DNA from 2 places in the Arthrobacter sp. P1_H7 genome. Region 2 is predicted to be linked to the other one. Evidence: riboswitches for the same ligand, from Rfam matches in the RefSeq annotation. Region 2 holds a riboswitch; the other holds the start of a gene.
The links. Region 2 has a riboswitch for glycine ahead of gcvP (aminomethyl-transferring glycine dehydrogenase). Riboswitches for the same ligand answer to the same signal wherever they lie in the genome.

Region 1 (4,094 bases), on a different contig from region 2:
GGCTGCACTGTGGCCTCTGGCCAGGTTGCGCTGCCGCCGGATGAACACATACCCCATGAGCAGGCCGGTTCCGATGCTCGCGAAGGCCTCGGGAGCAGGCCCGTGGGTGGCGAGGGACTTGATCCCGTAGACCACCGGCACCATGACCAGCAGGGACAGGACAATGCTGGGCACGTCCACCCGGCCCGGCTGCGGGTCGCGGGATTCCGGGATCAGCGCCGGGCCGAGCAGCAGCAGGGGCAGGATGATCGGTACCGCGACCAGCAGGACGGCGCCCCACCAGAAGTGTTCCACCAGCCAGCCGCCGGCAATCGGGCCGAGGGCGGCGCCGCCGGAGAAGCCTGCGGCCCAGATCGCCACGGCCAGCCTGCGCCGGTTGGGCTGCGGAAAGATGTTCCGGATCAGTGACAGCGTGGACGGCATGAGCATGGCGCCGAACAGGCCAAGCCCGGCGCGGCCGGCGATCAGCCATTCGGCGCTCGGCGCGAACGCCGTCACGGCCGACACCGCGGCGAAACCCGCGCTGCCGACGAAGAGCAGCCGGCGCCGGCCGATCCTGTCGCCCAGGGAGCCCATCGCAACCAGGAGCCCGGCCAGGACCAGGGGATAGGCGTCGACGATCCAGAGCAGTTCGACGCCGGAAGCGGTCAGGCTGCTGGCGATGGCCGGCAGGGCGAACGTGAGCGCGGTGTTGTCCACGGCCACGAGCAGGACGGGGAACATCAGCAGGGCCAGGGCGACCCAGTCACGCCACGGTGCCCGGGGGGCGGTGGTCGCCGGAGTGCTGGTGGCTGGGGTGATCGATGCGATGCTCATGAACGTAACTATACCGTCTGGACGGTACAGTTAAGAAATGCGCGGCCGGACAGGCATGATGGGAGGCATGCCCAGGAAACCCGTCGCCCGCGAGGCCGTACTCGATGCCTTCGAATCCCTGCTCATCGAAGTCGGCGAACGCGCCGCGACGCTCGACGCCGTCGCGCGCCGGGCCGGCGTCTCCAAGGGCGGCCTGCTCTACCACTTCCCGACCAAGGAGGCGATGATCGCGGTCCTGCTGGAACGGCTGGACCGGCTTCTGGCCGCGGATGTTGCGGCCATGGCGGCAGCCCCCGAGGGGGCGGCGGCATACTTCATCAAGTCCTCGGTGTGGGCGGACACGCCTATGGACCGGGTCTTCGTGGCGGCCACGCGGCTCGCCGAGGTGGCACACGGGGAAACCCTCCGCCGCTTCGCCGCCGGCCAGGCGAGCTGGCTGGAACTGCTGGCGGCCGACGTCGGGCCAGCCATGGCGAAGGCCGTCCTGTACATGGGGGACGGGCTGTACTTCAACGCGATGCTGACCCGCGGCCCCGGCGGGCCCCTGCCGGAAGTCGAAGCGGACGTCCAGGGCCTGCTGGCCGCCGTCGAGCGCCTGCGCGGCTGACGCCCCCCCCCCGAGCCCAGCCACCCCCGCCGAAGTCGCCGGACGCCTCCGGGCTCGCCGGAAAGTTGCGGCGACCCCGGACGTTTCCGGCGAATTCGCGCCGCCGGATTTCCCGGCGGGCGGCTCGACGGCCGTAACCTGGGTCCGCCGCCGGGAGGGAGTTTGCGGACGCGCGCCCGGCATAGGACAATGAGAGCTGTGACTGTTGTCACCCCCAATTGAATACGCCTTTGATCTGCGGCGGGAGAGTCCTGCAAGTAGGTACAAGCAGGCGCCGTAGGAGCAAACCCTCCCCAGGAATCTCTCAGGCCCATGTACCGCCGCGGCAAGGCATCTCTGGAAAGTAGCAGGCGTGTCCCAGACATGCTGTGCTCACCGACGGTGCAAGCGGAGCCTTGAAACGCAGGCTGCGCGGAAACTCTCAGGTCCAATACAGAGCGGGGAGGAACCCGAATCAATGTGGCGTACCCTGCGCCGCCTGAGTTATGGAGTTCCTTGTGACTGTTACCCCAGCCTCCACGTCCTTCGTTGACCGGCACATCGGCGCGCGCCGCCAGGCCGACGTCGACGCCATGCTGAAGGCTGTCGGCTACGACACCGTCGACGCCCTGGTGGACACCGCCGTTCCGAAGGATATCCGTCAGGACGCCGACCTCGCGCTCGCCGCGGCCCTGAGCGAGGTCGAAGTCCTCGCCGAGCTGCGCAAGCTGGCGTCGAAGAACAAGACCGCCGTGCAGATGATCGGGCAGGGCTACTACGACACGCTCACCCCGCCGGTGATCCGCCGCAACATCCTCGAAGCCCCGGCCTGGTACACCGCGTACACGCCCTACCAGCCGGAGATCTCCCAGGGCCGGCTCGAGGCGCTGCTGAACTTCCAGACCATGGTCCAGGACCTCGTCGGCCTGCCGATCGCCAACGCCTCCCTGCTGGACGAAGCCACCGCCGTCGCCGAGGCCGTGCTGATGATGCGCCGCGCCAACAAGAACAAGGCCGCCCACGACGGCAAGACCGTCCTGGACGCCGACTGCCTGCCGCAGACCATCGCGATCGTCAAGGGCCGCGCCGAAGCCCTCGGCTTCGAGGTCGAGGTCGCCGACCTCTCCAAGGGCCTGCCCGACGGCGTCATCAACGGCGTCGTCCTGCAGCAGCCGGGCGTCTCCGGCCGCGTGTTCGACCACACCGCCGTGATCGCCGACGCCAAGGAACGCGGCGCCCTCGTCACCGTCGCCGCAGACCTCCTCTCCCTGACCCTCATCACGTCCCCGGGCGAGCAGGGGGCTGATATCGCCGTCGGCTCCGCCCAGCGCTTCGGCGTGCCGCTGTTCTTCGGCGGCCCGCACGCGGCCTACATGGCCGTGCAGAAGGGGCTCGAGCGCTCCATGCCCGGCCGCCTCGTGGGCGTCTCCAAGGACAACGCCGGCGTCCCGGCCTACCGCCTGGCCCTGCAGACCCGCGAGCAGCACATCCGCCGCGAGAAGGCCACCTCCAACATCTGCACCGCCCAGGCCCTGCTGGCCATCGTGGCTTCCTTCTACGCCGTCTACCACGGCCCGGACGGGCTGAAGGCAATCGCCCAGTCGGTCCACGTCCACGCCAAGACCATCGCCGCCTCCCTGAAGGCCGCCGGCCTGGACGTGCTGCACACCTCCTTCTTCGACACCATCACCGTCTCGGTGCCGGGCCGGGCAGCAGAGATCATCGCGGCAGCCGACGCCAAGGGCGTCAACCTGCGCGCCATCGACGCCGACACCGTCGGCATCTCCGCCGATGAGGCCACGACGGTGGGAGTCGTCGCCGACGTCATTGCCGCGTTCGGCGCGTCCGTGACAGACACCACTGAAGGCTTCGGCCTGGACCCCGCCGTCGAGCGCACCTCCGACTACCTCCAGCACCCGGTGTTCAACACGCACCGTTCCGAGACGCAGCTGCTGCGTTACATCCGCCGCCTCTCGGACCGTGACCTGGCCCTGGACCGCACCATGATCCCGCTGGGTTCGTGCACCATGAAGCTGAACGCCACGGCCGAGATGGAAGCCATCTCCTGGCCGGAGTTCGCCTCGATCCACCCCTTCGCCCCGGAATCCCAGACCGCCGGCTGGCGTGAACTGATCGAGGACCTCGAGGCCCAGCTGACCGAGATCACCGGCTACGACCAGGTCTCCATCCAGCCCAACGCCGGCTCCCAGGGCGAGCTCGCCGGGCTGCTGGCGATCCGCGGCTACCACTTCTCCCGCGGTGACGAGCAGCGCAACATCTGCCTGATCCCGGCGTCCGCGCACGGCACGAACGCGGCCTCCGCCGTGCTGGCCGGCATGAAGGTCGTGGTCGTGGCCACCGCCTCCGACGGCACGATCGACCACGCGGACCTGACCGCCAAGATCGAGCTGCACAAGGACGCCCTGTCCTGCATCATGATCACCTACCCCTCCACGCACGGGGTGTATGACGCCGACGTCCGCGAGGTCTGCGACGCGATCCACGCCGCCGGCGGCCAGGTCTACATCGACGGCGCCAACCTCAACGCCCTGGTCGGCCTGGCCCAGCCCGGCATGTTCGGCGGCGACGTCTCGCACCTGAACCTGCACAAGACCTTCTGCATCCCGCACGGCGGCGGCGGACCCGGCGTCGGCCCGGTCGCGGCCAAAGCCCACCTGGCCCCGTTCATGCC
Region 2 (4,094 bases):
ATCGCGGGTGAGCCCGGATTTTACGTGGACGGGAAGGTGGGCACGTCCGGCCACCGGCGGGCGGCAATGGATTTGGCACCCAGCCCTGCCAACGCGATGACCAGAGCCAGCAAGATTTTGGAAGCTGCTCCGCCCTCGGGTCCAAGTGTTGCCGCCAGGATTTGCCGACTCATTAACAGCATCTCCTGCAGGTCGCCAGCCAGGATACGGGTCCCCAGGACGTAGTTGACCGAGATGAACAGGGCGGGAACCAACCACAACAGGGCAAGGTTCGCGGCCCACACCGCGGCCCGCCGCGCAGGACGAAGGCCGCACCATGCCAGGGCGCAACCAACGAGGATGGCCGGAATCCAGTGAGCCGCGGACGGCACTGCCGCGGGGACGTTGATGTGCCCAACGAAGCCGATAACCCACTCCACCGTCCACGAAGCGAACGGCACCGCCACGAGTCCGGCGGCCAATGCCGCCAGGCTCCGGGACCTTGAACAGAGCAGCAGGTGCGCCACGAGGGCCGCAGCGAGGGAGGCGGTCACGCCCGCGAGTAACCCGGCGAAGTAGAGGCTCGCCGTTGTTCCGCCCGTCAAGCCGCCGTCGAGCACTGTGAAGGACTGGACGGCCGCCGTGAACTGAACCACCAGAACGCCGGCTGCCGCGCACCACGTCACCAGTCGCCGTCGGGCGGGGGACCAGATGCGCACCGCGAGTCCGGCCGCCGCACCTCCTACGGTGAGGAGGGCCACGATCGTGGTGAGTTCGTACTGGCTTAGCGGCAGTAACGACACAGGCATCTGGTCTGGAACGACCTCTGCGCCCCACAAGTTCTGCAACGGGAGCTGTGCGCCGGATACCAGCCAAGGGCCCAAGCCGAGCAATCCTGCCAGGATCCCGATCAGACACCCCCAAGCGGCATCCCCGGCGGGAGTCCTGCTTGGTGGTCTGCTGGGGGCTGCCTGTTCCATCGCTTGATCCGGAAGGCTCACGGAGGCTCCTTGCGTATGAGCGCTCTGGCGGGACGCGCATGAAAATGTAAAGTATCCCGTTCAGAATAAGGCGCCGAATGGACTAACGGCGAAGAGCTCCCGCCGTCGTCCGCGGGAACAGCGACTCAATTGAAATAAATTTTGCATCCTGCCCGGGAACCGGATAAATTGTGAGCTGTGTCACCGACCAGTGGCACAGCTTATGATCTGCGGCGGGAGAGTCCTGCCGGTACGTTCAGCAGGCGCCGTAGGAGCAAATCCTCCCCAGGAATCTCTCAGGCCCACGTACCGCCGCGGCAAGGCAACTCTGGAAAGCAGTCCGGGCAACCGGGCTCACCGACGGTGCAAGTGGCGCGCTGCTATCAGCAGGGCAAAACGGAAACTCTCAGGTCCAATACAGAGCGGGGAGGAACCCGAATCATCGTGGCGTCTTGATGCCACCTGAATTATGGAGTTCCTCTCATGACGGTTCAATCGTCCCCGTCCACCTTCGCAGACCGCCACATCGGCGCCCGCCGCCAGGCCGACATCGACACCATGCTCAAGGCCGTCGGCTACGACAGCGTTGATGGCCTCGTTGACAACGCGGTCCCCGATTCCATCCGCCAGGAAAAGCCCCTCACCCTGGACAGCGCCCTCAGCGAAGTCCAGGTGCTGGCCGAACTGCGCAAGCTTGCCTCCAAGAACAAGACGGCCGTGCAGATGATCGGCCAGGGCTACTACGACACCGTCACCCCGCCGGTGATCCGCCGCAACATCCTCGAAGCCCCCGCCTGGTACACCGCCTACACCCCGTACCAGCCGGAAATCTCCCAGGGACGCCTCGAGGCGCTGCTGAACTTCCAGACCATGGTCCAGGACCTCACCGCGCTCCCGGTGGCCAATGCGTCCCTCCTGGACGAGGCCACCGCGGTTGCCGAGGCCGTGCTTCTCATGCGCCGCGCCAACAAAAACAAGTCCGCTGCCGGGGCCAAGACCGTCCTCGACGCCGACTGCCTCCCGCAGACCATTGCCATCGTCAGGGGCCGAGCGGAGGCGCTGGGCTTCGAGGTGCAGGTCGCTGACCTCTCCGCCGGTCTGCCCGACGGCGACATCAACGGTCTCGTCCTCCAGCAGCCGGGCGTCTCCGGCCGGGTGTGGGACCAGTCCGGCGTGATCGCGGAGGCCAAGGAACGCGGCGCACTGGTCACCGTGGCGGCGGATCTGCTTGCCCTGACCCTGATCACCCCTCCGGGTGAGCAGGGGGCGGACATCGCCGTCGGCTCCACGCAGCGCCTGGGCGTGCCGCTGTTCTTCGGCGGCCCGCACGCCGCGTACATGGCGGTGCGCGAGGGCATGGAACGCACGCTCCCCGGCCGCATCGTAGGCGTCTCCAAGGACAACGCCGGCGTCCCGGCCTACAGGCTGGCCCTGCAGACCCGCGAGCAGCACATCCGCCGTGAGAAGGCCACGTCCAACATCTGCACCGCGCAGGCATTGCTGGCCATCGTGTCCTCGTTCTACGCCGTTTACCACGGCCCTGACGGGCTGAAAGCGATCGCCGAGACCGTCCACAACAACACCCGCGCCCTCGCCGCCACGCTGAAGATCGTCGGCCGCGAACTGGCGAGCGACTCCTTCTTCGATACCCTCACGGTCCGTGTGCCCGGCAAGGCCGCCAAGGTCATCGCCGCCGCCGAGGCCCGGGGCATCAACCTGCGGCTCATCGACGCGGACACAGTTGGCGTGTCCGTCGATGAAACCACGACGCCGGAGGTCCTCTCCGCGGTCGTCGTCGCCTTTGGCGCCGGTCCGGTGGTGGAGGCCAAGGGGTTCGAGCTGCCCGAGACGGTGCTGCGCACCTCCGAATTCCTGCAGCACCCGGTCTTCAACACGCACCGTTCCGAAACCCAGCTGCTGCGCTACATCCGCCGCCTCTCGGACCGTGACCTGGCCCTGGACCGCACCATGATCCCGCTGGGCTCCTGCACCATGAAGCTGAACGCCACGGCCGAGATGGAAGCCATCTCCTGGCCGGAGTTCGCCTCGATCCACCCGTTCGCCCCGGAATCCCAGACCGAGGGCTGGCGGGAACTCATCGGCGGTCTCGAGGCTGACCTCGCCGAAATCACGGGCTACGACCAGGTCTCCATCCAGCCCAACGCCGGCTCGCAGGGCGAGCTCGCCGGCCTGCTGGCGATCCGCGGCTACCACCTCTCCCGCGGGGACGCCCAGCGCAACGTCTGCCTCATCCCGGCTTCGGCCCACGGCACCAACGCGGCCTCAGCGGTGCTGGCCGGCATGAAGGTGGTTGTGGTGGCCACCGCCTCCGACGGCACGATCGACCACGCCGATCTTCAGGCGAAGATCGAGGCCAACAAGGACGCCCTGTCCTGCATCATGATCACCTACCCGTCTACCCACGGGGTGTACGACGCCGACGTCCGCGAGGTCTGCGACTCCGTGCATGCGGCCGGCGGGCAGGTCTACGTCGACGGCGCCAACCTCAACGCCCTCGTCGGGCTGGCCCAGCCGGGCAAGTTCGGCGGCGACGTTTCGCACCTGAACCTGCACAAGACCTTCTGCATCCCGCACGGTGGCGGCGGACCGGGCGTCGGCCCGGTTGCCGCTAAAGCGCACCTGGCGCCGTTTATGCCGGGGGACGCGAACAAGGCGCACGACGCCGGCGCTATCGAACCAGGAACTGGAGTTGCGATCTCCGCTTCACGTTACGGCTCGGCCGGCGTCTTGCCGATCTCCTGGGCCTACGTGAAGCTCATGGGCGGCCAGGGCCTCACCGAGGCCACCAAGTCCGCGCTGCTGGCGGCGAACTACATCGCATCCCGGCTGGATGAGCACTTCCCGGTGCTCTACACGGGGGAGAGCGGTCTGGTGGCCCACGAATGCATCCTGGATTTGCGGGGACTCACCGCCAGGACCGGCGTCACCGCCGAGGACGTGGCCAAGCGCCTCATCGACTTCGGCTTCCACGCCCCCACGCTGTCCTTCCCCGTGGCGGGCACCCTGATGGTGGAGCCCACCGAGTCCGAGGACCTGGCGGAGATCGACCGCTTCATCGAGGCGATGATCAGCATCCGCCGGGAGATCGACCAGGTCGCCCACGGCGATTTCACG

Region 1: linked by a shared signal. The riboswitch ahead of gcvP (aminomethyl-transferring glycine dehydrogenase) and the one ahead of gcvP (aminomethyl-transferring glycine dehydrogenase) in region 2 are both predicted to bind glycine.

The regions. Positions count from the first base shown of each region.
Region 1 covers NZ_JBFUCO010000019.1:5,127-9,220, reverse strand. Annotated here, with positions in the region: gene AC1DXI_RS17910 (MFS transporter) at 1-816, opposite strand, end outside; gene AC1DXI_RS17905 (TetR/AcrR family transcriptional regulator) at 884-1,423, shown strand; glycine riboswitch at 1,655-1,753, shown strand; glycine riboswitch at 1,755-1,869, shown strand; gene gcvP (aminomethyl-transferring glycine dehydrogenase) at 1,909-4,094, shown strand, end outside.
Region 2 covers NZ_JBFUCO010000010.1:55,656-59,749, reverse strand. Annotated here, with positions in the region: gene AC1DXI_RS11200 (hypothetical protein) at 21-788, opposite strand; glycine riboswitch at 1,184-1,281, shown strand; glycine riboswitch at 1,283-1,390, shown strand; gene gcvP (aminomethyl-transferring glycine dehydrogenase) at 1,443-4,094, shown strand, end outside.